DNA from 3 places in the Xenorhabdus aichiensis genome. Region 2 is predicted to be linked to each of the others. Evidence: predicted binding sites of a transcription regulator. Region 2 holds the regulator's gene; each other region holds the start of a gene.
What was found. The regulator LexA, encoded in region 2, represses DNA repair genes until DNA is damaged. The targets are predictions, from matches to a motif close to TNCTGTATGTACATACAGNA.
Positions count from the first base shown of each region.

Region 1 (10,652 bases), on a different contig from region 2:
TCAGCGATATTCTCGATCACTACGAAAAGCATCTGAACTTTATTCATCTGAATCGCGAAGCACCGGGTCAGACGTTGATTTTCCCGAACGGGGGATAATATAGATTTATAACGGAAGCTGCCTGCAATATATTGAGTTGTTGGCAGTTTTTTTATTTTTTTACCTTGTCTGTAATTGCTAATTAAGTTAACGAATTCGAGCCTACCAATATCAATCATATTCAAGAATATCAACATAAGTCTCCATTCTATATGCAATCTTTAATTATTCAATTGATTTATTGATTAATGGTGTTGTACTTTAATCGGTAATTTATAGTCATCTCGCCTTAATGAAGGCTCTGGGAGCTCATCCATGTCTATTTCGAATGCCATGCAATCCAAAATCCCTATTGCTGTGTATCTCTTGGGCTTAAGCCTGTTTGCGATGGGAAGTTCAGAGTTTTTAATCGCGGGGGTGCTGCCAAAAATTGCTGAAGATCTACAAGTCTCTTTACCCTCTGCGGGCATGTTAATTTCTGCATTTGCCGTTGGTGTTCTATTCGGAGCGCCCTCATTGGCTGTAGCAACATTGCGTTGGCCCAGACGAGCAACATTATTGTTGAGTCAGGCTCTGTTTATTGCCGCTACCGCCATTGGGATGCTGTCACCCGATTATTGGCCATTATTGATTGCCCGCGTTGTCAGTGGTATCGCTTACGCTGGGTTTTGGGCAGTCGCTGCGACGACGGCAGTTAATTTAGTGACCCAAGATCGCACGGCAAGGGCATTGGCCGTGGTTGTCAGCGGATTGAGTCTGGCGATGGTAGTGGGCGGGCCATTAGGAACGGTGATTAGTGATATAGCGGGGTGGCGTGCCGGTTTCTGGGCGGTTGCCGCAGCAACATCAGTCACGGCGATAGCATTGTGGTTTATGTTGCCGGAGATACAACCGAGTCAGGGAGAGGCTCCGGTATTAGATACTGAATTGAAAACCATGGCACAACCGAAATTATGGGTGGCTTATAGCACTACTATGCTGACAACCGCCGCTTATATGGCGACATTCGGCTATTTGGGGGCATTATTGATTGATATCAGCAAGCTGGCGGTGGTTTGGGTTCCTGCGGTGCTTGCATTGTTTGGTATCGGCGCTTTTATCGGATTGACTATAGGTGGGCGGACAGCAGATAAATATCCATTCAAGACGCTGATGATTGGCACTCTTGGTATCGTTGCGACTTCTATTGCGTTGACTTTTTTAGCTGAAAACGTGATGGCCACAACTTGTCTGGTATTTCTGCTCGGAGTGTCTGGTTTCGTTGTTAACCCTGCCGTCATGAACCGGGTCTATACCATTGCCGCAAATGCGCCGACACTGGCAGGTGCAACTAATGTATCCGCTTTCCAGCTCGGGATCACATTAGCCCCCTTGCTGGCTGGCTTTGCAATCGGGGCAGGCTACGGCTTATCTTCTGTGGCTGGAGTGGGAGCATTACTGGCAATTATTGCACTTGTCCCAATACTGATTGACGCGCGTTCACATCATAAAAATTGTCACAACGATTAAAAATTTCGTCCCATCAAGGCTAAATATAAACAAAACTTCATACAGAGCGCTAACTTGTAGCAGGAATTAGTTCTTAAAAAACAAGTAGCGCTCAATGACATAAGACTGTATATTTATACAGTTATTTTGGCGTGAAAAGAGGCATGGAGAGGTGAAATGCGCAAAATTATTCATATTGATATGGACTGCTTTTTTGCTGCCATTGAAATGCGGGATAATCCATCACTCCGCGATATTCCCATGGCGGTTGGTGGCAGCGCAGACAGGCGTGGAGTGATCAGCACAGCAAATTATCCTGCCCGTCGTTTTGGCGTACGTAGCGCTATGTCCACCGCGATGGCATTGAAACTTTGTCCTCAATTGAAAGTCATTCCGGGGCGAATGGCATCCTACAAAGAAGTTTCTCAGCATATCCGCCAGATTTTTTCCCGTTACACTGAACTGATTGAACCGCTTTCACTGGATGAAGCCTATTTGGATGTGACGGACTGTCAACATTGCCACGGCTCGGCGACGTTAATTGCTCAGCAAATCCGTCAGGTGATTTTTGATGAATTGCAACTGACCGCTTCAGCAGGTGTTGCCCCGGTCAGATTTCTGGCAAAAATTGCGTCTGATATCAATAAACCTAACGGGCAATATGTTATTTCCCCTGAACAGGTTGAGGTATTCGTCAAGTCATTGCCATTACGCAAAATTCCAGGAGTGGGAAAAGTCACATCCAAGCGTATATCTGATATGGGGTTGGAAACCTGTGCTGATGTACAAAACTATGACAAGGTTGCGTTGATTAAAAAACTGGGGAAATTTGGGCTGGCACTTTGGGAGCGTAGTCATGGTATTGATGAGCGGCAAATTAGCCCCGATCGCTTACGTAAGTCTGTTGGTGTAGAAAAAACGTTGGCACAGGATATTCATGAATGGCGTGATTGTGTTGAACTCATTGAAAAACTTTACTCAGAATTGGAAAAACGTTTAGGTAAGGTAAAACCCGATCTCCGCATTGCCCGTCAGGGCATCAAGTTAAAATTTGATGATTTTCAATTGACGACACAGGAACATCTTCATCCATTACTGGATAAATCGGATCTCATTCAGGTGGCAAAACAGGCTTGGGAAATGCGCAGAGAAGGAAGGGGCGTGCGGTTGGTTGGGCTGCATGTGACGTTACAGAATCCACAATTGGAACGGCAATTATTACTGGAATGGTAATATTGGGCTGGTAATGCTGAAAGGGAAGCTCCCCTACGGCTGATGAGCAGGGGAGGCACGTATTACTCTTTAACCGGGATCGCTTTTAGGATAGCGGTTAACAACTGCCAGTATTGACCAACGCTCTTGATGTGAACTTTTTCATCAGGCGAATGGGCGCCACGAATGGTTGGGCCAATGGAAACCATGTCCATATCCGGATACGGTTTTTTGAACAGACCACATTCCAGACCTGCGTGGATCACCATGATATTGGGGGTCTTGTCGAATAATTGCTGATAGGTTTCACGAACTAAATGCATGACTGGCGAGTTGGCATCTGGCTGCCAGCCCGGATAGTTGCCACTTGCTGCTGTTTCTGCATCTGCCAGTTTTGCCAGGGAATTTAGCATATCAACAACGTAAGCCTTGCCACTGTCGATCAATGAACGGATCAGGCAGATAATCTCGACTTTTCCTTCTTCCATAGTGACAACGCCCACGTTCAGGGAAGTTTCAACCACGCCTTCAGCAACATCGCTCATACGGATAACACCATTAGGCATGGTATTTAGCATGGAGAGAAAGCGAGTCTGGCAATCTGTAGTGAGTGCCTGTGAGGAAGTTTCGATTTCATCCAATAGGACGATCAAATTTGCTTCAACGACCGCATATTCGTTTTTCAACGTATCCAGATAGTCATCTTTCAATTGGTGCAGTTTTTCGAGCTGAGTTGCCGGAACGGCAATGACGGTAGAACCTTCGCGAGGAATAGCATTGCGCAGGGTTCCCCCTTGGAAATCAATCAATTTTAGATTTAATTCGTCTGAGTGCGCGGCGAGGAAACGTGCCAGCAATTTGTTGGCGTTGCCCAATCCCAGATGAATATCACCACCAGAATGGCCACCTTTTAATCCCTTAATAGTCAGTTGCAAAGTTTGGTAACCTGCAGGCAATGTTTCGCGGGAAAGTGGCAGGGTTGAGACAAAATTAATGCCACCCGCGCAGCCCATGTAAATCTCGCCTTCTTCTTCTGAATCGGTATTGATTAGAACATCAGCCTGTAACCAGCCTGATTGCAGTCCGAATGCGCCATCCATGCCGGCTTCTTCAGTCATGGTCAGTAAAACTTCCAGTGGGCCGTGCTTGACGGATTCATCTGCCAGTACTGCCAGAGCAGAAGCCATGCCGATGCCGTTATCAGCACCCAGTGTTGTACCTTCAGCAGTTACCCAGTCACCATCAATATAAGTACGAATAGGATCTTTTGTGAAGTCGTGCTGTGTATCATTGTTTTTCTGAGGCACCATATCAAGGTGAGCCTGAAGCACGACTGATTGGCGGTTTTCCATGCCTTTTGTGGCTGGTTTTCTGATCAGAATATTGCCGACTTCATCCCGTTCTACATGGAAATCCTTGCTCTTGGCCCATTCAATGATATGGGACGCGAGTGCTTCCTCGTGATAGGACGGATGTGGGATGGAACAAATCTGGGCAAAAATATCCCATAATGGTTGAGGGGATAATGTTGATAATTCGGACACGGCGAATCTCCTGTAACTGCATCTTGATGAGATGGAAATAGTAATGTCTGACGCATTGGGAGCTTTTGTCATCTTGAGCTGTCCCAATGCCCATGCCATGCCCGAGGATATCATTTTCTTGTTTGAGATGTGCAGTCAGGATCAGGATTTCCCTTGTTTTTTACTGGTTTTTGCCGATCCAAATCACTATAATCCCGCGCAACCTTTTTTTCCGCAAAAAACTCTTTTCTGAGATATTCTTAGTTTCCAGGATCAAATCATATGAGCGAAAAATATGTTGTAACGTGGGATATGTTGCAAATGCATGCCCGTAAATTAGCACAACGTTTACTTCCTGTAGAACAATGGAAAGGCATTATTGCCGTTAGTCGTGGTGGGCTTGTACCGGCTGCATTGCTGGCACGTGAACTGGGAATCCGTCATGTCGATACCGTTTGTATTTCCAGCTATGATCATGATAATCAGCGTGAATTGACTGTATTGAAAAAAGCGGAAGGCGATGGAGAAGGTTTTATCGTTGTCGATGATTTGGTTGATACCGGAGGTACAGCGCAGGCAATCCGTAACATGTATCCCAAAGCGCATTTCGTGACTATTTTCGCCAAACCTGCCGGCCGTCCTTTAGTGGATGATTATGTAGTTGATATTCCTCAAGATACATGGATCGAACAGCCATGGGATATGGGTGTGGTATTCGTTCCACCTATTTGTAATAAACCGTAATCTTTTTCTTTTGTTATGACTAAACAAAACCTTTCAGAATCGTTGTTTAAGCCTCGGCTTAAACAGCAGGAAACGTCTACACTGGTAAAATATGTCCGTCCACAGTCCACAGCGGTCAGTGATAGGATACTTAGTGGAGAGCGCCGCGAGCACTGGTATCGGATGATTGATTGGCTTGCTTGGATCTGGAGGGGAATCAATCCACTGGAAATTCAGGATGTTCTCAGCAGGATTGCAGTGATAGATGCCGAACGCAGTGATGACCATTTATTGGATACTGTGATCGGCTATCGCAAGGGAAACTGGGCATTTGAATGGACGCAGCAGGCTATGCACTGGCAACAGGAGGCGCTGCGTGCGGAGCAGACATCTGAAGCCGGAACATCTTGGCTAAAGGCTGCGATGTTATATAGTATTGCGGCTTATCCTCATTTGCACGGTGATGAACTGGCGGAACAGGCCGCTGCGTTGGCCAGTAAAGCCTATGAAAATGCGGCTCACTATTCTGACTATGAATTGAAAAAGCTGGAATTTCAGTTAGAAGAGGGCAAAAGTGTCACAGGCTTATTGCATCTTCCTCCTAACGTTCAAGAACCATGTCCAACAATATTGGTCTGTACCAGCCTTGACAATGTGCAGAGTGACTTCTGGCGACTGTTTCGTGATCATCTTGCTCCACTCGGCTTTGCCATGTTGACAGTAGATATGCCTGCTGTTGGTTACTCTGCCAAATTCAAATTGACGCAGGATACGTGCGTACTCCATCAGCAGGTTCTTCAGCAGTTGAATCAAATTCCGTGGATTGATCATACCCGTGTAGGCGTTATGGGCTTTCGTTTCGGCGCAAATATCGCAGTACGTCTTGCTTATCTGGAGCCTCAGCTTATTAAAGGGGTGGCCGTCATTGGCCCGATAGTTCATACCTTGCTGAATGACGAGAAACGGCAGCAGAATATACCGTCAATGTACATTGATGTGCTTGCTAATCGTTTGGGTATCTATCACGTCGATGAAGCCGCCTTACGTTTAGAATTGAGCTGTTATTCACTGAAAAACCAAGGGTTGCTGGGGCGTCGCTGTTCTGTGCCAATGCTTTCCGTTTATTGGAAAGATGATGTTTTCAGCCCAAGGGAAGACTCAAAACTTATTGCTATGTCATCAATGGATGGTTCGTTATTGGCAATTCCTTCTACGCCAGTCTATAGTGGTTTTAATAAGGCGTTACATGAAACAAGTGTATGGTTGAAAGATAAAGTTTCCTAAACTTAAATTTAAGAATTGATATTTTTTAACCGTTTGATACAACTGTGTTTCTGTATATGAAGGAGGAGACCTTTGTATGACTTTACCCGTAAATTATTCTAGAAATAAGTTGTTGAAGAGCTTTTCTGCATTAGGACCGTATATACGTGAATTAAAATGCCAAGATGGCTATTTTTTCTTTGACTGTCTGGCTGTTTGTGTCAGCGCAAAGGTGGTTCCGGAAAAAAGGGAGTTTTGGGGATGGTGGCTGGAATTGGAAGAAGATGAAAAAGGGTTTGTTTATAACTATCAGATAGGTCTATTTGATAAAAATGGTGAATGGCAGCCGATGAGTATCAAAAAAACTGCTGATCTTGAGCATCTTGAATCAACTTTGCAGGCATTTCACAAACGTCTGACGGATTCTTTTGATACCTTCAAACTTACGTTGATCCCGTCCAAAAATACCATCGCTCTTCAAACTCAAATTATGGCATGAGTTTGTTCTAAGCCAACTTTTTTTTAATTTTGCGTTATGTCGGTTGGCATAACGCTTCTCTCCTGTTAAAACTGAGCATTGTTTTTTCAAACTTGTTTTTTTCAAACTTACTGTAATGGCAGAAATATGATGAATGGCAGCCAAACATTGGTTGTGAAACTGGGAACGAGTGTACTGACTGGTGGCTCTCGTCGTTTGAATCGTGCTCACATTGTGGAACTGGTTCGGCAATGCGCTCAACAGCATGAGAAAGGCCACCGTATTATTATTGTGACCTCTGGTGCAATTGCAGCAGGGCGGGAACATCTGGGATATCCAGACTTGCCTGCTACGATTGCTTCAAAGCAACTGTTGGCGGCTGTTGGGCAAAGTCGGTTGATTCAATTGTGGGAACAGCTTTTTTCCATTTATGGTATTCATGTTGGTCAAATGTTGCTGACCCGTGCGGATCTGGAAGATCGTGAACGCTTTCTGAATGCAAGGGATACGCTTCAGGCACTACTTGATAACCACATTATCCCCATCATTAATGAAAACGATGCCGTTGCAACAGCAGAGATCAAGGTCGGCGACAACGATAACCTTTCTGCGCTGGCTGCGATTCTAGGCAGTGCAGATAAATTGTTGCTCCTGACTGATATCGAAGGGCTTTATACTGCCGATCCGCGTAATAACCCTGAAGCGCAGCTTATTCCTGAAGTGCATGATATCAGTGATGAGTTAAAAATGATGGCAGGGGATAGCGTTTCAGGTCTGGGTACAGGCGGAATGGCCACAAAACTTCAGGCTGCGGGAATTGCGGGGCGTGCGGGGATCGATGTCATCATTGCAGCGGGTAATAAACAGGACGTTGTTGCAGATGTCATCGAAGGCAAATCAGTTGGCACTCGTTTTCATGGTCAGGCCTGCCCGATGGAAAATCGTAAACGCTGGATCTTTGGTGCACCTCCTGCAGGGGAAATCATCGTTGATCACGGAGCAGAAGCCGCCATCCTTGAAAAAGGCAGTTCCTTACTGCCAAAAGGGATTAAAAACGTCAAAGGTAATTTTTCCCGTGGTGAAGTGATCCGTGTCCGCAGCTTGTCCGGCAAGGAGTTAGCCCGCGGTGTATGTCGTTACAATAGCGATGCCTTACGCCTGATTGCAGGCCATCATTCACAGCAAATCAGCCAGATACTGGGTTATGAGTATGGCGCGGTTGCTGTGCACCGTGATGATATGATCGTAAGTTAGTTAACTGATCGTAATTGATAGTGATTTAAGGATTCCACCATGCTAGAGCAGATGGGAAAAGCAGCTAAAGCAGCATCATGGCAACTGGCTCAATTGAGTACCAGCCAGAAAAATCAGGCTCTGAGTCACATTGCTGACTTGCTTGAGAAAGAGACAGAAGTGATTCTTGCCGCTAATCAGCAAGATATGGAACAGGCTCGTGAGCAAAATATGAGTGAAGCACTGCTTGATCGATTATTGCTGACACCTGAACGATTGAGTGCCATCGCCAATGATGTGCGCCAGGTTTGTCGTTTGGCTGATCCGGTTGGGCAGATGATAGATGGGCAATCATTGGATAATGGTCTGCAACTTAGTCGTCGCCGTGTTCCTCTGGGCGTTATTGGCGTGATTTATGAAGCTCGTCCAAATGTCACGATTGATGTCGCCTCACTGTGTCTGAAAACCGGAAATGCAGTTATCTTGCGCGGTGGCAAGGAAACTCATCATACCAATCAGGCCATGGTTAAAGTTATTCAGCAGGCGCTGGAGCAAAGTGGTTTACCTGCCTCTGCGGTTCAGGCCATTAGTAAACCCGATCGTAAGTTAGTTGCTGAATTGCTAAAAATGGATAGCTATGTTGATATGTTGATCCCGCGTGGTGGGGCTGGTTTGCATAAACTTTGTCGTGAACAATCTACTATTCCGGTTATCACCGGGGGGATTGGCGTCTGTCACACATTCGTAGATGAAAGTGTTGATGTTGAAAAAGCACTGGATGTGATCATCAATGCAAAAGTTCAGCGCCCAAGTGCTTGTAATTCTCTGGAAACTTTACTGGTACATGAAAAAATTGCGTTTGATTTTCTACCAGCATTGAGTGCCAAGATGAAAGAGCAGGGGGTGACACTGCATGCAGGAGTATCTGCGATGGTACTGCTGAAAGATGGTCCGGCAAAAGTCGTTGAAGTAATAGAAGAAGATTACTGTGATGAATGGCTATCACTGGATATGAATGTTGAGATTGTCAGTGGTATCGATCAGGCTATTAGCCATATCCGCACTTATGGCACTGCTCATTCGGATGCTATCCTGACAGAGAGTCTGCAACAGGCTAATTATTTTGTCAGTCATGTGGATTCATCGGCCGTGTACGTGAATGCAAGTACTCGCTTTACTGATGGCGGCCAGTTTGGCCTAGGGGCAGAAGTTGCTGTCAGTACCCAGAAATTACACTCCAGAGGCCCGATGGGGCTGGATGCGCTGACGACTTATAAATGGATTGGCTATGGCGATTATCTATCCCGTCGTTAATGTCGAAATTCCTTGTTAGATAGCGTTCATTAAGCGATGTTAAGTCACACTTTATCGTAAGTGTGGCTCTTTGTTTGATGAAAAGTATTTTTTATATTGGTGTAAATATTTAGTTACTGCACTTTGTGTTTAAGCTTAACTATATACCTTCAGGAAAACAACGAAATGAAACAGACTCTATTTATCGTAGGCGCACGAGGTGCTGGGAAGACGACAATAGGTAAGTTGTTGGCTGAAGCACTATCGTATGCGTTTATTGATACTGATGAAAGTATTCAAGCCTCTTGTGGAATGACCATTGCTGACCTTGTTGAACAATATGGTTGGACACATTTCAGGGAATTAGAAAGCCAAATACTAAAAAATGTCAGTCAGAATCAGTGCGTTATTTCAACGGGAGGCGGAATGATTCTGTCGTCTGAAAACCGCCAGTATATGCAACAAAATGGTATTGTGATTTATTTACAGGCTCCAGCGGAAGTTTTAATCAAACGACTATCGCTCAACCCAGAAAATACACAGCGCCCTAGTCTGACAGGTAAATCGATCACAGAAGAAATCGAAAGTATCTTGACTGAAAGAGAGCGATTATACCGTGAATGTGCAAATTTCATTGTGGATGCTAATTCTTCGACAGAAAATATTTCATCTTTAATTAATAGCTATATTTTAAACCAAGAAATAGGATAATTTGATATATTAAAATATCTTTGTGCTTATTTTTTATATAGTCGTAAAATTTTATATCTCAGACTGCTTATACCAATTATAGTATCATTTTACTTACTCACTTTAATTTTATTTAATTATATTGAGATATGGATATGCTCGTAAAATTTATACGATTAGTTGTTCGTGTACTCTTTAGAGTCACGGTAGAAGGTGATGAGAAGCAGCTCAAACATCCCAAATGTATTATTACACCCAATCATATTTCTTTTCTGGATGGTCTTCTGATTGGGCTTTTCCTACCTGTAAGGCCAGTATTTGCTGTTTATTCTAATCTTGCTACCCCTGGCTTTCTCAGATTTATCAAATCCTATGCGGATGTTGTCCCTTTAGATCCAACTAACCCCATGGCAGTCAGGACGTTGGTTAAAGAGATCGATAATGGGCGCCCTATTGTTATTTTTCCGGAAGGACGGATCACGATAACTGGCTCTCTCATGAAGATCTATGACGGCACTGCTTTTGTCGCTGCTAAATCAGGTGCAAAAGTGGTTCCTGTCCGTATCGATGGCGCAGAGCAAAGTATTTTTGGGCGTTTGAAAAGGATTATGAAACTGCATTGGTTCCCGAAAATCACCATCAAGATTTTGCCTGCCGTCGATTTCCCGATGCCGAATGCCCCCGATTCTTCAACGCGTCGTCGTTTGGCG
Region 1 is NZ_JAQRFO010000015.1:58,125-68,776, forward strand. Features, by position in the region: gene PSI22_RS08980 (choline transporter) at 1-98, shown strand, start outside; gene PSI22_RS08985 (Cmx/CmrA family chloramphenicol efflux MFS transporter) at 355-1,548, shown strand; gene dinB (DNA polymerase IV) at 1,705-2,760, shown strand; gene pepD (beta-Ala-His dipeptidase) at 2,823-4,283, opposite strand; gene PSI22_RS09000 (hypothetical protein) at 4,327-4,515, shown strand; gene gpt (xanthine phosphoribosyltransferase) at 4,545-5,006, shown strand; gene frsA (esterase FrsA) at 5,022-6,269, shown strand; gene crl (sigma factor-binding protein Crl) at 6,346-6,747, shown strand; gene proB (glutamate 5-kinase) at 6,877-7,980, shown strand; gene proA (glutamate-5-semialdehyde dehydrogenase) at 8,020-9,273, shown strand; gene aroL (shikimate kinase AroL) at 9,439-9,963, shown strand; gene aas (bifunctional acyl-ACP--phospholipid O-acyltransferase/long-chain-fatty-acid--ACP ligase) at 10,098-10,652, shown strand, end outside.
Region 1: a site for LexA is predicted at 1,652-1,671, ahead of dinB (DNA polymerase IV). Genes of this name have one in related genera too.

Region 2 (10,652 bases):
TGGTGTTCACCACCGATGCCGCTTCATTAAACAACTCACGATCAACATGCGCCAGAATAGATGGATTTTGGTAGGCTTCCCGCCCAATCATCACGCCATCCACATACTGTAAATGCTGCTTTGCTTCTTCCAGTGATTTAATGCCGCCGTTAATGGAAAGCGTCAATTGTGGGAAATCTTTTTTCAATTGATAGACCCGTGGATAATCCAAGGGTGGAATTTCACGGTTTTCCTTTGGACTCAGACCAGATAGCCACGCCTTGCGGGCATGGATAATGAAATTATCGCAATCACTGTTTTTCACGACCGTATCAATGAAATCACACAAGAATTCGTAACTGTCCTGTTCATCAATGCCAATACGGGTTTTAACCGTGACAGGAATATCCACAACATCCTGCATAGCCTTAACGCCGTCTGCCACCAACTTGGCTTCCCCCATCAAGCAAGCACCAAAGCGGCCATTTTGCACACGATCAGAAGGACAACCAACGTTCAAATTGATTTCATCGTAACCCCGCTCCTGCGCGATCTTGGCACACTGCGCCAACGCCTGGGGTTCACTGCCGCCCAATTGCAATGCCAGCGGATGCTCCTGTTCGCTATAAGCCAGATAATTCCCTTTACCATGAATAATGGCGCCAGTTGTCACCATCTCTGTGTAAAGCAATGCTTCCTTACTCAACAGACGATGGAAGTAACGGCAATGACGATCAGTCCAATCTAACATGGGGGCAACGGAGAAGCGGTTGAGAGGGAATTCAGCCTCTTTTTTGCTCACATTTTTAGTTGTATCAGTATTCTCAATTTTTTTATTTTGCTGCATTTTTGTACTTTCAAGGCGATATTTTCATTCTCTGAATCTCTTGTCGTTCCCTCATTTATAAGGAAGCTGATACAGAGAATAGGGGGAAATTTATGGTCTACTATAGCACAGAGAAGCTCCAGAGCGCAGACAGGAATCCATACGAACTAAAAGCAACGATTGTCGTTCTTAGTAGAAGATTTGAAGAAGGTAAAAGAGATAATTATCAATTATTTGCTCACTTTATTTGATATCAAAATATCATATCACTCTTGTAACTTGGAGACGGAAAACTCAAATAATGGAAATCAATTTGAATAAATACATTAAACGCCAGACATAAGAGAACATTACAAGCTATCTTTTCCACACCAATGCCAAATACACTGAAAAGGCGTAAGATTGAAGCACTGTTCATTGCATTAGACGCGATAATTTCAGAAGGGAATAATGTTTCAATCCTGACAATTAATCGTAGGTATGATTTTATTAGATTTAGCCGCACAGCGATTAAATGTTATTAAAAAAAGTACAATCTATAAGATATTACCAGAGGTTCGCATAGTTATATGGTTTTATATACGTAAATATGAAACCACTAAATCTCACTTAAAACAACTAATAACGAAAAGAAAATATCAACAATGCAATTAATCACACGCAAAATACTGTATATGAAAACAGTATTGATATTGATTAATCTTGTGCTTTAACATTAGCATCTTTAATACACAGGGAAGATTATTTGTTACCATAAAGAAAAAATAAATCTTTCACAAATAACATCCAAAAATAGAAATTACCGTTTATGACTGTTTTAAAAAAAGATAGTTATTGAACTTAATAGAATATCATGAGAATAAACAAGGGAACTCAATGGACGTATCTAAATATCCTGAAAAATGGCAAGAGCGCTTTAAATTTTTTGAACAATATAGTAGCCCTGCGTCGAAAGAATTTAAGGTAGGTATAAAAAACATACCGCAAAAAAAACGAATTCTGATAAATATAAATTGGCTTGCCTTTATCTTTGGCATTTTTTATTTCTTAGCTATAGGATTATGGAAAAAAGGTTTGAGCTTATTCATTTTTTCCATTTTATTAGCTATAGGCGTTACATCAATATCTGAAACCCTAATATATGGAACAATGCCGCTAACATATATTATGTGGGGTTTTACAGCGAACTATGCCTATTATTTAAAAGAAATAAAAGGCGATGATGGCTGGAATCCCTTTAAAGACATCTTCACTAAATAACAATTGCGTTAATTCCCCTTACAAAATAGCGGCTTTTAAAAGAAGCTGCTATTACCACCATACATGCTTTTTTCTACCGCCAAAGAATTAAAATTTTGTTTTCAGCATATTCTATCGTTCTTATCTACCGATTAATTTTTATTTTTATCCTGAATAGCCATTCTCCAGTAAACAAAGTATTGCGTAACAGCAGAATAGTTAGTCACCTTTTCACTGACGCGTTTAACCATCAGCGCCGTAGCCGTCTGCCTGGATTCCACTTCCAGACTGAAAAACATGATAATATTACAACTATTGGCATCATGCTGGGTGTGAAAGGTGTAATGAAAACTATCAATCCAAAAAAATTACTGACACAGGCTAAGACAATCTGCCTATCACGAGGAGTGCGTTTAACACCTCAACGCCTTGAAATTCTGCGTTTAATCTCAACGCAGCCAGGCGCAATCAGCGCCTATGATTTATTGGATCTGCTACGTGAAGTCGAGCCACAGGCAAAACCGCCAACGGTCTATCGTGGGCTGGAATTTTTGCTTGAACAAGGTTTTGTCCACAAAATAGAATCCACAAATAGTTATGTGATTTGCCATCATTTTGAGGAACCCAGCCATACGTCAGCCATGTTTATCTGTGAGAATTGTGGTTCCGTTACCGAGCGGGATGCCAAGGATATTGAATCCGCTATTCAGCAGTTAGCTCAAGGCGTAGGGTTTCATTTACGACACAGCGTGATTGAAGTCCACGGTTTGTGTTCCCCTTGCCATGAAATCGATTCCTGTACAGAACGCGATACATGTCAGCATAATCACAAGACTGAAGAGAATAAAAAGAAATAAGGCAAAATAGCCTTAAGTTTGATTGAGGCGGTCATGGCCGATAAACACATTTATTTTCAAACTCCCGTAAAACTTTTATTGAACGGGTACTACGAAAAATGACCGCCCCAGAATGGCAAAGTGCAATTATCCGCTTTTACAATCAGATCCAATCCCCGTTACGAATAATACCAACTGCCAATCCTTCAATGGTAAAACTCTGCTCACTTAAATCCACAACGATAGGCTCGAATTCCGGATTTTCAGCAATCAGTTCAATTCTGTTTCCTATTTGTCTAAAACGTTTTACTGTTACTTCATCTTCAATTCGCGCCACGATGATTTGGCCGTTATGAACATCCTGTGTTTTATGAACAGCAAGTAAATCCCCATCCATAATACCGATGTCTTTCATGGACATCCCGCTGACACGCAACAGGAAATTAGCATTTGGTTTGAATAATGCAGGATCAACTTTGTAATGACTCTCGATATGTTCCTGAGCCAGCAATGGTTCGCCAGCAGCAACACGACCAATCAGCGGTAATCCCGCCGACCCTTCTTCTTCAAGAAGCAAACGGAGACCTCTGGATGCACCAGAGATAATCTCTATCACCCCTTTGCGCGCCAATGCTTTTAAATGCTCTTCTGCCGCGTTAGGTGAACGAAAACCAAGACGCGCTGCGATTTCAGCACGTGTTGGTGGCATACCCGTTTGCGAAATATGGTCACGCACCAAGTCATAAACTTGCTGCTGTCTGGCAGTTAATGCTTTCATTTCGCCCCCTGTTTGTTTATACAGTCAAACTGTGAGTATATACAGGTAAAATCGAATTGGGAACCTGCCAGCCCGTAAAAGCCGCTAAAGAATGTGTATTGACGAAAACCATGTCATATCAGTGCATAAAATACGACCAAAGGATCATTCCCCAGATAAACAACGCCAGAATCATTGTCAGAAATACCGCAGCTGATCCCATGTCTTTCGCCCTGCCCGATAATTCATGGTATTCACTGCCAATGCGATCAACTACAGCCTCAATGGCGCTATTGAGGATTTCCACAATGACCACCAGCATGACTGAACCGATGAGCAAAAGCCTCTCGGACGTGCCAAAATCAAGGGAAAATGCAATGATGATCGCTAATATGGCTACAATGACTTCCTGCCGAAATGCCGCTTCATTTTGCCACGTAGCCCTAATACCTTTCGCCGAGTATCCTGCCGCTTTAATGATACGAATCAAACCTGTTGATTGATTTGCCATAAAAAATTTTCTTCAATTAGCATAATATTTGTAAGGTCATATAACTTTTAGCTCCTATTATTGTCTTATTTCCACAGATCTCAAAATCTGTTTCTGGTATGCTTGCGACGCGTTGCTAACAAGAGGCTTAAAGTTGTTATGTCAAGTTGGCGTAAAATATATTATAAGTTGTTGAATTTTCCATTAAAATTCTTAGTAAAAAGTAAACTTATCCCCACGGATCCCATTGCAGAACTGAGCCTTGATACGACACGGCCTATTTTGTATGTGCTGCCGTATCACTCAAAAACAGACTTATTGACCCTGCGTCAACAATGCTTGGCGCAAGATCTGCCGGATCCGTTGAATCCTTTGGAAATAGGTGACACCCTGCTTCCAAGCTATGTCTTTATTGATGATGGCCCACGTGTGTTCCGTTGCTATGCACCTAAACATGAATCCGTGAAGATTTTTCATTCTTATCTGGATCTGCATCGCAATAATCCCGATTTGGATATTCAGATGGTGCCTGTTTCTGTGATGTTCGGCCGCTCCCCTGGACGCGAAGGGCAAGAAGGAAATACAGCGCCACAGCTGCGTTTACTAAACGGTGTGCAAAAGTTTTTTGCGATTCTGTGGCTTGGACGGGATAGTTTTGTGCGTTTTTCCACACCCGTTTCATTACTCAGCATGGCCAATGATCATGGCACGGATGATATCATTGCCAATAAACTTGCCCGCGTTGCACGGATACACTATTCCCGTCAGCGTTTGGCTGCGGTAGGGCCACGTTTGCCCGCCAGACAGGATCTGTTCAACAAGCTGCTGACATCCAAAGCCATTGAGAAAGCCATTGCCGATGAGACGCGCAGTAAAAAAATCTCACCCGAAAAGGCGAAGCAAAACGCTATCAATATGTTGGAGGAGATTGCAGCAGATTTCTCTTCTGAAACCGTACGTTTGACCGACCGTGTCTTGAGCTGGACGTGGAACCGTTTGTATCAGGGCATTAATGTCCATAACGCCGAGCGGGTTCGCCAACTGGCACAGGATGGTCATGAACTGGTTTATGTCCCATGCCATCGCAGCCATATGGATTATCTCCTGCTCTCATATGTGCTTTATCACCAAGGGCTGGTTCCACCACACATTGCTGCCGGCATCAATCTTAATTTCTGGCCGGCAGGCCCGATATTCCGCCGCCTTGGTGCATTCTTTATCCGCCGGACTTTTAAAGGAAACAAGCTCTATTCGACGATATTCCGTGAATATCTGGGTGAGTTATTTTCCCGTGGTTATTCTGTTGAGTACTTCGTCGAAGGTGGGCGTTCCCGTACCGGCCGTCTGCTCGATCCGAAAACCGGCACCCTTTCGATGACATTACAGGCGATGCTGCGTGGAGATTCCCGTCCAATCACCATCGTGCCAATCTATGTCGGTTATGAGCATGTAATGGAAGTCGCAACTTACGCTAAAGAGTTACGCGGTGCAACCAAGGAAAAAGAAGGTTTTTTTCAGATGGTTAGTGGGCTGCGTAAGCTGCGTAATCTGGGACAAGGCTATGTAAACTTTGGCGAGCCCATTCCTCTGACACAATACCTTAACCATCATGTTCCCGACTGGCGTGATTCCATCGATCCGATAGACGCCCAGCGCCCGACATGGCTGACACCTACTGTCAGCAAACTGGCTGGCAATATTATGGTCAACATCAATAATGCCGCAGCAGCAAATGCCATCAATTTATGCACTACAGCCTTGTTGTCATCACGTCAGCGAGCACTTACTCGCGAGCAACTGATTGAGCAATTGAACTGCTATCTGCAATTACTGTGCAATGTTCCTTACGCTGACGATGTTACTGTACCGAACAAAACAGCTGAAGAATTGCTGGATCACGCCTTGCTGATGAATAAGTTTGAAGTCGAAAAAGACAGCCTTGGGGATATCATTATCCTGCCTCGTGAAAGCGCGGTATTGATGACTTATTATCGCAACAATATCCAGCACTTGCTGATCCTGCCATCTTTGATTACCAGTATTGTGATGCATCATCGCCGCATTAGCCGCAGTGAACTACTTAGGCAGGTAGAACTGGTTTACCCGCTGCTCAAACAAGAACTTTTCATGCGTTACAGTAAGGAAGCTCTACCTGAAGTGGTCAACACTCTGATTGATGAGTTGGTGCGTCAATGCCTTATCTGCAACAAAGAAAAGGATATGCTCGTTCTGAACCCTGAGCGCATTCGTCCACTGCAATTGCTGGCAGCAGGTATCCGTGAAACTCTGCAACGCTATGCTATTACGCTTTCTTTATTGAATGCCACTCCTGAAATCAGCCGTGGCGTGCTGGAAAAAGAGAGCCGGATGCTGGCACAGCGTCTGTCGGTACTGCATGGAATCAATGCCCCAGAGTTCTTTGACAAGGCGGTGTTTGCCAGCTCAGTCAATACGCTGCGCGAGGAAGGTTATATTCATGATAATAGTGATATAAGCACGACCAGCGCTCAAGAACTCTACCAAATGTTGAGTGAATTGATGTCCCCTGAGATCCGTCTGACGATTGAAAGTGCCAGTATGCCACCAGAGCAGAATGACACTGAACAGACAAATAAAGATCAACATTAAAGCGTTACGCTGGAAATAAAGCTGAACGGGCGGGTTATCCGCCCGTTATGTTAAACATAGCTGAAAAGAATACCGAGGAATAAGATAAAACCGACGTAGTTATTGTTCATAAATGCTTGAAAGCAGAGAGCCTTTTTTCGACCAGAAATCAATTTCTGCTGATAAATGAAGAGCGAACCCGCCAACAATAACGTCCAGTAGTACATCCCACCTAAATTCACTATGCAACCAACCGATACCAGAATACCGAGCATAATAAACTGCAAAATACCAAGAATCAGTTTATCAAAACGCCCAAAAAGCACGGCCGTCGATTTTACACCGATTTTCAGGTCATCATCACGATCAACCATCGCATACTGCGTGTCATAAATCACTGACCATATTATGTTAACCAAAAATAACAACCAGCACTCTAATGGTAAGGACTCACTTACTGCGGCAAAAGCCATTGGAATTGACCAACCATAGGCTGCTCCCAGTACAATCTGTGGCAAGTTACTGACTCGTTTGACAAAAGGATAAACCCATGCCAGTGCCAATCCAATGAAAGATAAGGCAATCGTCATTTTGTTCAGCGTCAAAACCAGTGCGAAAGAGATCAGCCCCAGTGTAACAAACAGGATTTTGCTTTCTTTTTCGCTGACATCGCCACTGGGAAGCGGACGAGATTTTGTCCGTTCTACATGTCCATCGAATTTTCTGTCTGCGAAATCATTAATGCAACATCCCGCAGCACGCATGGTATACACCCCGATAGTAAAGACTAACAAGATGTGCAAATCCGGCATACCTTTTGCTGCGATCCACAATGCCCAATATGTTGGCCATAATAGTAATAATACGCCAATGGGTTTATTGATACGCATTAAACGGCAATAGGCGAGCCATTTATTCTGCGTCATACTGGCCTCCAATCTATTTTCCCCCTTTGATTTTGTCCATCTTATATACAGGTGATTCCGGCAGAAAAACCTCTGTGAGTAGCAAGGATTTGCCTGATAACCTCAACAAAGAACGCCGCGCCCAGTGCTGCCCTTGCTGGCCTATTTGAATATAATCCCGAGTCAAATTATTACCACTAAAAAGATAGCGACCAAGTGGAACTGTTCCTACATCGACCAACCGCTTATCCGGGCCAGTCAGTGTTTCCTCAGGGATCACAGTACGTCCCAGCAGCCACGGAATGTTATCTCCATACAAGACAATTTCACGCAACCAATACCTTTCACTTATAGGTAAGTGCTCACTTTCATCTCCTAATTCTGCTGCTGTAATGAAGCATTCCCGAAAAGGTACAACTGATACCTGCTGACAATGTTCTTCAAAACGGCGCGTCATTGAACCGACTTCCATAAGCCAATCTAAAATATCTTCCGGAATATTAGAATTATCTGCCGAAAACCAGCGGATAGGTGCAGGAGTTAATATTGTGTCATCTGCCATGTCATTTTCCCCGACAGCACAACGAATGGGGAGTGAGGATATCACGTTGCAAGTGAATAGAATAAAAAGTTGATAACAATTTATGTAAATCTTCATTGTTATCGCATATTTCAACATGATTGAATGGGTTTATCTCAATATTAATGAGCAGAGAACAAGCAGAATGATGATCGTATTAATAAGCGCCTCACCTCAATAACCGTGTTTATTGAAGGCGAGGCAATTTTTATTAAGTACGATAAAAGTCAGATTAGCGCCATGTTTTGAAACGATTAATCAGGCCATTGGTTGAACTATCATGGCTATTTACCGCTTCATCATCGTGCAATTCTGGCAGGATACGGTTCGCCAACTGTTTACCGAGTTCTACACCCCATTGATCAAATGAGAAAATATTCAGAATAGCGCCTTGGGCAAAGATTTTATGTTCATACATGGCAATCAATGCGCCCAAGCTGAATGGTGTAATTTCGCGTAATAGAATGGAGTTAGTCGGACGGTTGCCTTCAAAAACTTTGAATGGCACGACATTCGCCATGTCCTGTGCATTTTTTCCGGCTGCGACAAATTCCGCTTCCACCTGTTCGCGGTTTTTACCAAAAGCCAGTGCTTCAGTTTGCGCAAAGAAGTTGGACAGTAGCTTGCTGTGATGATCACTGAGCGGATTATAACTGATTGCGGGTGCAATAAAATCACATGGGATCAGTTTGGTTCCCTGATGGATAAGCTGATAGAAAGCATGCTGACCATTAGTGCCCGGCTCGCCCCAGATAATCGGCCCAGTTTGGTAATCTACCGGGCTGCCATTCCTATCAATATATTTGCCATTCGATTCCATGTTACCCTGTTGGAAGTAAGCGGCAAAACGATGCATATATTGATCATAAGGCAGAATCGCTTCAGTTTCTGCGCCAAAGAAATTGTTGTACCAGATGCCGATCAGCGCCAGCAGGACTGGAATGTTCTGTTCAGGAGAAGTCTGCTCAAAGTGTTTATCCATGGCATGAGCGCCACTCAGCAGCTGTTCGAAATTCTCATAGCCAATGGAAAGTGCAATGGATAAACCAATCGCAGACCACAGTGAATAACGGCCACCGACCCAATCCCAGAATTCAAACATATTCTGTGGATCGATACCAAATTTACTGACTTCCTGCTCATTGGTCGAAAGTGCCGCAAAATGTTTGGCAACATGAGCCTCAATCCCCGCACTTTGCAGGAACCAGTTGCGGGCAGAATGCGCATTAGTCATAGTTTCCTGTGTAGTGAAGGTCTTGGAGGCAATCAGAAACAGCGTCGTTTCTGGGTTCAGTGTTTTCAACGTTTCTGCGATATGGGTTCCATCCACATTGGAAACAAAGTGCATATTGAGGTGATTTTTATACGCTTTCAGTGCTTCAGAGACCATATAAGGGCCGAGATCGGAACCACCAATGCCGATATTGACAACGTCAGTAATGGCTTGACCGGTATACCCTTTCCATTCTCCGCTGATGATGCGTTCACTGAATGACTTCATTTTTGCCAGCACCGCATTAATTTGCGGCATCACATCTTCCCCATCCACATTAATCGGGGTATTGCTGCGGTTACGCAGGGCAATGTGCAGCACAGCACGATCTTCAGTACAGTTGATTTTTTCACCGGAGAACATACTGCGGATAGCACCGGACAGATCCGTTTCTTTCGCCAGTGCCTGTAATTTTGTCAGTGTTTCAGCGGTAATACGATTTTTGGAATAATCCACCAAAATCTGCTCGTCAAACGTAGCGGAGAATGCCGTAAACCGCGCTTTGTCCTGTTTAAACAGATCCCGCAAATGGACGTTTTTCATTTGCTCAAAATGCTGATGTAATGCTTTCCAAGCTTCGGTCTGGCTAGGGTTGATGTTTTTCATGAATAATGCTCTCTATCAACTGTAAATAAATAATAGGAATACACAGATTGTAACGACTTAACTCTGTGATGCTTTCCCTTTCCTTTTAATTACTGATATTGGTCAAAATAGTTCATGATTTCCACCCCTAATTGCTGATATAGGTGAAAACATTGGATATAGGTAAAAACGATAATTTCAGTTCCATCATGAAAGATATTGATGCTCAATGCCTAAATGTTGACTCAGCGTAGCTAACCCGATATTTCTAAAAGCCTATTCCTCGGACAGAAGGTTATCATCCATGTATGCTGTTTCATCTCCTTACCCGCAGTATGTTGTCGCAAAATTCGGCGGTACCAGTGTGGCAGACTTTGATGCCATGAATCACTGTGCCGATATTATTTTGGCAAACTCAGATGTCCGCGTGGTCGTTTTGTCCGCTTCTGCGGGGGTGACTAATTTGCTGGTCGCATTGGCGACGGGCTGTGATAGCAATAAGCGGGAGAAGTGCCTGAAACAGATCCGTGACATTCAATATGCGATTATTGACCGGTTAAATGACGTGGATGTGA
Region 2 is NZ_JAQRFO010000051.1:10,020-20,671, forward strand. Features, by position in the region: gene dusA (tRNA dihydrouridine(20/20a) synthase DusA) at 1-826, opposite strand, end outside; gene PSI22_RS17620 (DUF2628 domain-containing protein) at 1,682-2,065, shown strand; gene zur (zinc uptake transcriptional repressor Zur) at 2,389-2,901, shown strand; gene lexA (transcriptional repressor LexA) at 3,044-3,658, opposite strand; gene PSI22_RS17635 (diacylglycerol kinase) at 3,777-4,148, opposite strand; gene plsB (glycerol-3-phosphate 1-O-acyltransferase PlsB) at 4,287-6,755, shown strand; gene ubiA (4-hydroxybenzoate octaprenyltransferase) at 6,806-7,660, opposite strand; gene ubiC (chorismate lyase) at 7,674-8,201, opposite strand; gene pgi (glucose-6-phosphate isomerase) at 8,452-10,098, opposite strand; gene lysC (lysine-sensitive aspartokinase 3) at 10,382-10,652, shown strand, end outside.

Region 3 (10,652 bases), on a different contig from region 2:
ATTGGCGCCTGGATATTGTTTTATCATTTCAGTCATCAAGGGCCTGAAGTGACATTGATAACCTCTAATGCTGAGGGCATTGAGGCAGGCAAAACCAAAATAAAAAGCCGTAGTGTTGATATCGGTGTGGTTGAACGAGTGTCACTGAGTGATAACTTAGGCCAAGTTATCATCAAGGCTCGTCTGAATGATGGCATGGAGCGGCTATTATACCAAGATACTGCGTTTTGGGTCGTTAAACCTCAAATTGGCCGTGAAGGTATTTCTGGCTTGAGTACATTATTGTCCGGGGTATTTATTGAATTACAGCCAGGCAATCAAGGCGGTGAAGAGAATCAATTTTCATTACTGGATTCACCTCCGCTGGCGTCTCCTGATGCAAAAGGTGTGCGTCTGGTCTTAATCAGTGAAAAAGCAGGGCAGTTAACTCCCGGTGACCCGGTGCTATTTCGGGGGTATCGGGTAGGTTCGGTTGAAACCAGTACCTTTGATCCCAAATCGCGGTTGATACGCTACCAGATTTTCGTCAATGCACCCTATGATGGATTGTTGACCACGAGTGTCAGATTCTGGAAAGACAGCGGTGTTGCCTTCGACATGTCCTCACAGGGGCTACGGGTCGAGGTTGCATCATTATCCACTCTGTTTGGCGGCGGTGTCAGTTTTGATGTACCGAAAGGCTGGGATTTGGGCAACCCGGTTAAAGAAAAAGAAACTTTCAAACTTTATGACAGTGAGAAAAATATCCAAAACTCACTCTATACAGAGCATAAAAACTTGTTGTTGTTCTTCTCTGATTCAGTTCGTGGCTTGCAACTGGGAGCACCAGTCGAATTTCGCGGCATACGGGTGGGAACTGTGGCAAAAGTGCCTTTTTACACTGAAGGCGTTAGACAGCGGCTTGATAATGACTTCCGTATTCCCGTATTGATTCATATTGAACCTGAGCGTTTTGAGAAAGAGATTGGTAGTGGTTTTGATACTGATAAGGAACTTGAGGAAATTATTGCGCGCGGCCTGAGAGCCTCTTTAAAATCAGGAAACTTACTGACAGGGGCATTGTTCATAGATTTGGACTTTTACTCCAATGAGGAAAAATGGACAGGTCCATATGAAATCGCAGGTTATGATATTTTGCCAACAGTAAGTGGTGGGTTGGCTCAAATCCAGCAAAAAGTCATTATGGCACTGGATAAAATCAATAATATGCCGATTGAGCCCGTATTTGTGCAAGCTACCCGGACATTAGAAGAAAGCCAGAAAACCATCAAGGCAGCTCAAAAAACAATGGATGAATTAAATCGCATCCTTGCGAGCAAAGAAACTCAGGGGCTCCCCAAAGATATACAAAATACACTGCAAGAATTAAACCGCAGTATGCAGGGTATTCAACCTGGATCTCCAGCTTACAATAAGCTGATCGATAATATGCAACGGTTGGATCAAGTCTTGCGTGAATTGCAACCTGTCTTGAAGACGCTTAACAATAAAAGCAATGCATTGGTATTTGAAGCTGAAGAGATGAAAGATCCTGAACCCAAAAAGGCGCGTAAGTAATGAAAAAGTTGATGTTAAGATTGGCGTTTTTTATTTCTGTTAGTGTTTTTGCTGTTAGTAGCGTGTTTATTTCAGGATGCAGCAGTAGTCAGCCGCAAAAAACTTATTACCAGCTACCGACTTTGACGGGTACATCACAGGAAAGCAGATTAGGTGTCAAAGATAAACGACAATTATGGGTAAAAGGAGTGACTCTTGCTGATTACCTTGCATCACCGGGTATAGTTTATCAAACAGGGGATGTGATCTATATCAATGCCTCGAATCACTTGTGGGCTAGCCCATTAGAACAACAATTACAGCAGGTTTTGATCACGGAACTAAGCGCGGCATTTCCACAAAGACTCGTTGCCGGACAACTGCTGGAGAAAAATGCGGATACACTGGATATCACAATAACCGCTTTTCACGGGCGGTATGACGGAAAGGTGATGATTCAAGGATATTGGATGTTATTTAATCAGAATGGCGTGATTAAGCGGCCATTCAATCTTGAGTTGAAACAGAAAATAGATGGTTATGCTGAATTAGTACGCACTTTGGCAACAGGTTATCGTCAGTTGGCTCAATCCATCGCTAGTCAGATAGCCTCTCCCGTCTAATTGGTATGGTGTATTCGACATTTCTATGAACATCTTTGCTTGATCTTCGCTGCATATAAGGGTATCACTTAGAACCATGTGGATGAAAAACGATCATTGTTTTATTTACATGGTAACAAGGTGAGGAAGTAAGGCATGAAAAGACAGAAAAGAGACCGTTTGGCACGAGCACTTTCCAGAGGTTATCAAGCTGGAATTCACGGACGGCCGCGAGAGAATTGCCCTTATCATTCATTGGATGCGCGTTCACATTGGTTGGGTGGCTGGCGTCAAGCGATGGAAGACCGTGCTTGACGATAAGTAAGTTTGGTTAATAACTCGATTCATTAGGATAATCACCTCCGCCACAGTAGCGGAGGTGATTAGCACTGGAAATAAGCGTTCGCAGCCAATACGAAATTGTCAAAAGGCACTGGTGTCCTTAAATAATCCTACCTTCAAATCCTTTGCGGTATAAATCAGTTTACCGTCTACCAAAACTTCACCATCAGCTAGCCCCATAATGAGCTTACGGTTAACAATTCGCTTGAAATTAATGCGATAGGTGACTTTTTTTGCCGTTGGTAACACTTGGCCAGTGAATTTAACTTCACCCACCCCAAGCGCACGGCCTTTACCTTCACCACCGATCCAGCCAAGGAAGAAGCCAACGAGCTGCCACATAGCATCAAGGCCGAGGCAACCTGGCATAACGGGATCATTGACAAAATGGCAATGGAAGAACCACAGCTCAGGATTAATATCTAACTCAGCTTCGACATAGCCTTTATCGTAGGCACCCCCGGTTTCTGTCATTTTTATGATGCGATCCATCATCAGCATATTGCCAGAAGGCAGTGGTGGGCCATTTTCACCGAATAACTCACCTTGTCCAGAGGTTTGAAGTTCTTCTTTTGTGTAGGACTCTTGCTTGTTAAACATATTTTTGGATAGCCTTTTAATTATGTAAGGCCAGAGGATAGCGTACACTTGTACGCTGAACAACTCCGATCAGATGATACTGAATTAACCTAACCAGCGCAGAAACCAAGGAAGCTTAGGCCGCTCTTGACTATTAGCCTGTGTAATGCGTTCGTATATAATGGCTAACAAGTGTTCTTTTTGTGGATCGTAATAGGGAATACCTGTCAGAAGTGATGCGGCTTCAGAGACATGCTCAACCGTCCAGATATGGAATTGCCCATTTTTTACCGCGTCAATAATGTCTTGATTCAGACACAGGTGTTGCACATTGGACGTTGGGATAATCACGCCTTGCTTACCTGTCAGCTCCCGGTAGTTACACAAACGGAAGAAACCTTCAATTTTTTCATTGACGCCACCGATGGGTTGAACATAGCCAAATTGGTCTACAGCCCCTGTTACGGCAATTTGCTGATCAATAGGCTGTTGTGACAGAGCGCTGATCAACGCACACAATTCAGCCAGTGAGGCGCTGTCGCCATCAACTTCGCCATAAGATTGTTCAAACACAATAGAAGCAGAAAACGGTTGTGGCTGATCCAGTTTCAATTCAGAAATCAAGTAAGCCTGCATAATCATCATGCCTTTTGCATGAATATTGCCGCCTAGCTCCACTTTACGTTCCACATCAATAAATTCACCGTCTCCTAAATGAGCAACACAACTGATGCGGGAAGGTTCGCCCATCGGATCTGGATGCCCTGGATATTCGAGCACGGATAACCCATTGATTTGGCCAATCACTGAGCCTTGTGTACGGATCAGTATCTGACCTTTCAGAATTTCGTCTATGCTACGTTCAGCCAAATAGCCATGACGCCAGAGACGATTGTCTTCCGCTTGTTGCATCGAATGCGATGTGATTTGATTTTCCTGTTGGTAAGTGGCGGCTGTTTCCAGTTTTTGTTGTAACCACTGAATATCCAAAGGTAAGCTGAGTTGGTCTTCAGTATAACGAACAGCTTGCTTGAGCAGTTCAGGCCATGCATCAGCGCTTAATGGAGGCAATGTTTGCTGCTGAATTATTTTGTTAACATAGCGGCACCATAGCGCTAGATCATCTTCTTCATGAAATGGCATATCCAACTCAAATTCGCCATACAGGGCATTGCTGGCCAATTCTGGCTCAAGAGCGTGTAATTCCTCAAGACTCAGACGATCTCCTACCAGAACGAGCCGTAAATTCAACGGCATTGAAGGTACAGGCAGGGGTAGTGAGTGATTCTCATTGTGTGATAGCCAATCAAAACGGCGCTGGATAATCATCTGCTTGAGACGAACCCACATTAATGGCTGAGAAAGTAGGGTACGTAGAGGCAAAATCAGGACACCGCCATTGACCTGATGGATAAGGCCAGGTTGTAGCTGAAGCGCACCTTGATGGGTGTAGATGTTGCCGAATAATTGCTCCGGTTCAATCCATTCGCGATAAGCAACCCGCTCAGTTGGTGCAAAGGAGCCTTCACCAGAAGAACGCCAAGTAATGGTTTGGTGTTCTATCTGATAGTAACCACCGATTTTGGGATGACTTTCCGGCAGTAAAGTTGAGATAGTATCAGATAAATGAGACAGGTAAATATCACTCTCATCAGCCTTTAATAACATAAAAGGCTGACGCAGATCGGCCTGACAAAAGAGGGTTAGCCCATTGTGTAACCTAGATTGAATTGCATCCATAGTGACGGGTGCCAATTCAGCGACAGAATTGAAGAGTGCTTGATAAGGCGTACTGTTTAGCTGTAATGCCTGCCAGTCTAATTTTATATTCGTCAAAGTGATAGCTACATATAGTGAAAAGGGAAACATTTATTATACAAGATTAGGCAATGAACCGACATGTCATAATCTTTGAAAGGCATGACATTTGAGTTAACTCATTAATTATCTGTAAAATATTCTAATATCCTGTGTTGCTGTGAGCAATTAAGGGAAATAATTGCTATGCTTAATTTAAGTTACGCTGTCACTGAGAGATGAAATGAAATATCAACAATTGGAAAATCTGGAATGTGGCTGGAAATGGGCTTATTTGGCGAAAAAATATCGTGAAGGTGAGCTAATTACTAAATACATTGAAAAGAGTGCTGCGCAGGATGCGATCAATGAGTTGATGCAGTTAGAGCGTGAGCCAGTTAAGGTACTGAAATGGATTTCGCGGCATATGAACCCAGATTTATCCAACCGAATGAAACAGACGATTCGGGCGCGGCGTAAACGTCATTTTAATGCGGAACATCAACACTCGCGAAAAAAATCCATCGATTTGGATTTCCAGGTTTGGCAGCGGCTTTCAGCTCTTTCCCGACGTCGTGGCAATACTTTATCTGAAACGATAGTGCAATTGCTGGAAGATGCAGAATATAGAGAAAAATATGCCCATCAAATGTCGAGTCTAAAGCAGGATTTGGAAGCTATTTTGGGGAAATAAGAGCCATAGACAGAAACAATAAAACCCCATTTTGACATGGGGTTTTTAATTAAATATGGAGGGCAGTATAACGATTACTGTGCCGCTTTTGGCTGAGTAACGATTTCTTTAGTACCCTGAATATTGATAACTACACGGCGGTCTGGAGCCAGACAGTCGATGAGTTTAGCGCGACCTTTGATGTGATCGCATGTAGAGCCAGTGACAGAGCTTTCTTTGCCACGGCCTTCTGCTTGGATGCTGGCTGCTGGGATGCCTTTAGCTACCAGATAATCAACAACGGATTGAGCACGTTTCTGGGACAATGGCAAGTTATACTGCTGGCTACCGATGCGATCAGTGTGGCCGATTACCAGAACTCTGCCTTGATTTGGGTCAATTTTGGCCAGTTGGGTGTAGAGGTTGTCCAACTCTTGTTTACCTTCTGTTTTCAACGTTGATTTGTTGAAGTTGAACAGAACGTCAGAGCGCAGAGTAAAGCTCTTGTTTTCAACAGTTGGTGAAGGTGCAGGCGTTGGAGCTGGAATAACGGGAGCAGCAGGTACAACGACAGGAGCTACGTCATCTTGACCGAAACGATAAGAAACGCCAACGCTCAGCATGCCGTTATCTGGACGGGCACCGACACTGGCTGCATCGCCGATGTTGTTGACCCACTGGTAATCCAGGCGGGTTGCCAGATCTTTGGTCAGGGCGTATTCAACACCAATGGCAGCCAGCGGAGAAACACCTGTGTCGTGGTTTTTCAGTCTGCGCTGATCTTTATCACCTGCACCACCTAATGCGTTAGCATTATAAGTAGCGGAAGAGTCTGCGCGCCATACCATACCACCCAGGCGAGTATAGACATCCAGATTATCCATAACTGGGTAGCTCAGTTTAGCCGCCAGTTGAACGCCTTGAGCACGGAAAGCACCGTTGTTAACGCTGCCTTTATATGCCATGCGACCCAGCCAGTCATAACCCAATTCAAAACCCAGATATGGGTTTGCCTGATAACCGACATAGGCACCTGCACCCAGCTGGTTTTTGCGAGTAGGGCCGTTACCGATTTGGTTATCGTATCCATTGCCGTAAAAATTTACGTCATGGTACTGAGACCAACCCAGCTTAGCACCGGTATACCAGGTGTTATCCTTTGGAGCTGCTTGAGCAACAGTTGCGAAAGCTGCCACTGCCACTGCTACTGCGATAGCTGTCTTTTTCATTTTACGCCTCGTTATCATCCAAATAGGCAATTGGCCTTAAAAGCCTTATTATTAGCCATTGGTTAAAATGTCTAGTTAAGTATTTGTACTTCTATCAGTAGATGCGTCCCGAAATATAAGGACGGCTAGTACAAATCTAAACTGAGTAAAGTCTACAACGAACTTAAAAACTTACAAGTACACTGTGACTCGTGACACAAAATTTTTAATTTCATCTATACAAATTCTGAATGTTTTTGACGAACATTTACAATATTGACAGCATCAATGTATTGATTTCCATTGAAAACAAGGATAAGTGGCAGCAGTAGCTTATTTTTTATAAAAGAAATTGGGATAAATCCTAATTCCAGTCAATGATAGTAAACAGAATAAATTTGTAATCTGTTTACTGGCGGTTTGAAATGATGAGCCGAGTTTTATGGGCGCATAATAAATCCCAATGCCGTACCTTTCTGAGCGGCCAGTTGTAGCTTCTGTACGTCATACTCAGATAGCTCTGGTAGCCAGCCCAGTACTACACTGTAGTTGCCACTTGCCAGAGCCTTTTCCATGGCATCAATTGATGCAACAGGACGGATTTGATTTAACTGAACGACTTTATCCAAAGGTAAACCAGAACTCACCAGCCACTGACGACTCAATCTTTTATTAGGTGTGACCCAGAGTAACCAACGATTTTCATGCCCGGATTGACGGAGCAAAGGAAGCAGAAGGTGATTGATAGCTGGCTGGTGCTCACAGTAGTTCAGTTCACTGACCATTCCTTTTACCATTTGTGAATCATATTGGGATGATTCGATAAAAGATAGCCGACTGGCAGTTGTGATACTTGTTGTTTTGTCTATTTTGAGAACTGGACAACCGTCTGTTTTTTGTTCTTCCTCCATTCCGCTAGCTGCCGTTTTCTTCTTAATAAGATATCCCCAAGATGATCGAATGCCCATAATGTTCCTCGCCATAATGAACTGTATATTTATACAGTATATCGCCACTTGCTTAAAAGCAAGCCTATTTTTTTTCAAAGCGCTTCGCAAAAATTTACATAAAACCGTTTTTTTCTGACTTAACGATTGGCAGTTGGAAACAGATTGCGTATGGTTTTAATTACTTGTTCTTGTTATCTATTTTGCTAATAAAAACATGAGAAAAATATTAGTTAGGATATAATTCATGGAGTGATAAAAATGTTTTTATCTGGGGCGCGTTTTGCTCAATTGAAACACGGCGTATCTTCATTGGGAAAACTTAAGAAAAAATCTCAATTTGGTGGGTTTGGGTTGTTACTTGATGGGGTTTTGTTTGCCATTAGCTCAGATGGCGAACTTTATTTACGAGGAAATAGTCATGCTGAGGTATTATTTAAAGCCAGAGGCATGGAGAAATTTATTTTTTCAAAAAGGGGCATTCCCGTGACTTTACGGTACTACCGGGTTAATGAGTCACTTTGGCAGGATCAAAAGCAGTTGTTTGAATATGTCAACTTAGCTTATCAATATACAATGGCAGAAATTATCGATAAGCAAAAAATGCCTCTTAGGCTAAAAGATCTCCCTAACTTGGGAATGACTTTAGAACGTCAACTATGGAAAGTCGGCATATCTAAAGTGGAAGAGTTGCACATGCTGGGAGCAAAAGCGACTTATCTTAAGTTACAGCAACACAGGAAACAGACGAATGTCAGCATATTACTTGCGTTGGCTGGTGCGATAGAAGGTTGCCATGTTGCCGTATTACCAGAGAAAGTCCGTGATGATTTACTCCTCTGGCACAAGGAATTGGATCACTGTAGTTCGGGTTATCATTCTTGATGAAATTTAATCAATAGGGGCATGGCCCCTATTCAGATTGGCGCGTTTCTCTGCCTGTAGAGCCATTACGGCTGTAATACTAAGTCATAAAGGTATTTCTTAATGAAATGAATTTTTATTATTGTCAATTTGGACGCTACTGCATGCTCGATTAAGAATAATAACAAAAAAATATTACATATTTTAATATTTATAAATCCTTATTCATTCTGAATAAATAATATTCTATTTTATTTAATGTTAGATTTGTAATGATAATTATTAATTTATTGAATTTAAATAATATATTGATATGCAATGTGGTTTAAGTTAAAAATAAATCAGATCTAAAAATATATATTTCGTTTTTTTTGGGGGTTTAATTTATTAATCTTTATGGGGATGGAATGTTTTTTATAAGGTTTTAATAAATAAAAAACTATATAAATGATAACTATCATTTTCCGGATAATGATATAGGCCCTCTTCGTTATTTTTCGTTATTCTTTGTTGTGTTTCTTTATGTCAGAGCTCGGTTTCAGAATCATCATTTTCGCTCAGGAGAATAGGAAAACTGGAGAAAAACGTTGTGCAGGTATGTCTGGCTATATAATCAGCAACTGACTCAGTTCGCATTGAGAGTTAAAATTCCTTTTTAGATGATAAAGAAGTGCTAGAAGCTAAATACAGAGTTATTCAAAAATCCATACATCTTTACGGGATGTACCTATAATTTACTTAGGAAGAGAAATTGAAAAATATATCTGTTAGCACAAACGGTTCAATCATTGAAGATTCACTCATGTTCGGTCAATTTGGATGGCCAGAATATGAACCTAATATGACATCTAATGGCCATTTAATTTCATCCGATTTACGAAAAATATTACTTGATCAGTGCTCTATTTCTAAAACATTGCCATCTGAACAGTGGTGGAAAGAGAAGCGAAAAAAAGACTTGCCTTTGCACTTCCTGGTTCGGGATTATCTCAATCATCCAGCCATCCAGTTTAATTCCCGAACCCTTTTTTCATCCTGCGTAGAGACGTTAGAAAAGATCAAGTCCAGTATAAATGAGAGAAGAGAAATCGATATTCTTCTCCCTGTCTTCTGCGTTATTAGCAATTGGCAGAAAAGACATGATATTACCTCTTTAACCATGGCAGAAGAGGTATCCTTGCTACATCTTGCGAAAATTTCAACCTATCTTGAGGAACATACAGGGGTCAGAATACGTTTCAAAATTCTTTCAGATGCCACATTCTATGCCGGGATTTTTGGTGATCCTATGGCTGCGGCAGAACAATATATAAAGGATCTGGAAGAGTTCACTCAATTAAATAAAATCAATGAAGTCGTTAATATTCTCGATATATCTAAGATAGTTTCATTACTTCAGGATAATTATGACCGTGCCTTTCCAGAGCATCTGAAAACCTTCACATTGAATCCATCTTTGGGAATTAGTCATGAGGAAGCCATTCGTTTCAATGCAAGCGTCGGGAGCACGGTCAACATATCAGATCTATCTCTGACATATAATCAAAGAAAGGCTATATTTTGTGATTCTATTTTCCCTGATTCGGAGATAAAGCATGAGATCATGAATAGAGTTCACACTGCCTTCGTTCATTATAGAGCTATGAAGGAAACAATGGCTAGTATCCGATGGGAAAATACGCTATTTCCTAATGCAATCCGAGCCACTATCCATCATAAGACAATACCATTAATGGGTGTCAGGATATATCCTGGTTACAAGAGCCATTCACCCAATCTTCCCTATCATGGTATTGCAGTTATTGAAAATCGGAAGAATGTCTGGCAAATGAGCATTGAACAAGAAATTCACCAACATGGCAAACGACTAAGGATTATTAATAATCGGGGAGTGAGTGACTTTTATGTAGATGCCGATATTTTGGAGAATATGGCGGTTTTGTTGCATAAATTGAACTCTTAGCAGAAATCAGTATAAGACGTTACCCTATGATCTAACATATCAACATTGAAGAACACCCCTTAATACGGGAGTAACAACTTAACAATGTGGAATATGTGCTCATATCGCTTATCAGAGGGCCATCCATGCGTAACCTTATCT
Region 3 is NZ_JAQRFO010000014.1:7,268-17,919, reverse strand. Features, by position in the region: gene pqiB (intermembrane transport protein PqiB) at 1-1,557, shown strand, start outside; gene pqiC (membrane integrity-associated transporter subunit PqiC) at 1,557-2,159, shown strand; gene rmf (ribosome modulation factor) at 2,295-2,453, shown strand; gene fabA (bifunctional 3-hydroxydecanoyl-ACP dehydratase/trans-2-decenoyl-ACP isomerase) at 2,562-3,080, opposite strand; gene PSI22_RS08355 (AAA family ATPase) at 3,165-4,895, opposite strand; gene matP (macrodomain Ter protein MatP) at 5,101-5,550, shown strand; gene ompA (porin OmpA) at 5,625-6,758, opposite strand; partial or broken gene sulA (SOS-induced cell division inhibitor SulA) at 7,181-7,705, opposite strand; gene PSI22_RS08335 (TfoX/Sxy family DNA transformation protein) at 7,946-8,569, shown strand; gene PSI22_RS08330 (L-tyrosine/L-tryptophan isonitrile synthase family protein) at 9,300-10,511, shown strand; gene PSI22_RS08325 (MFS transporter) at 10,637-10,652, shown strand, end outside.
Region 3: a site for LexA is predicted at 7,725-7,744, ahead of PSI22_RS08335 (TfoX/Sxy family DNA transformation protein). Genes of this name have one in related genera too.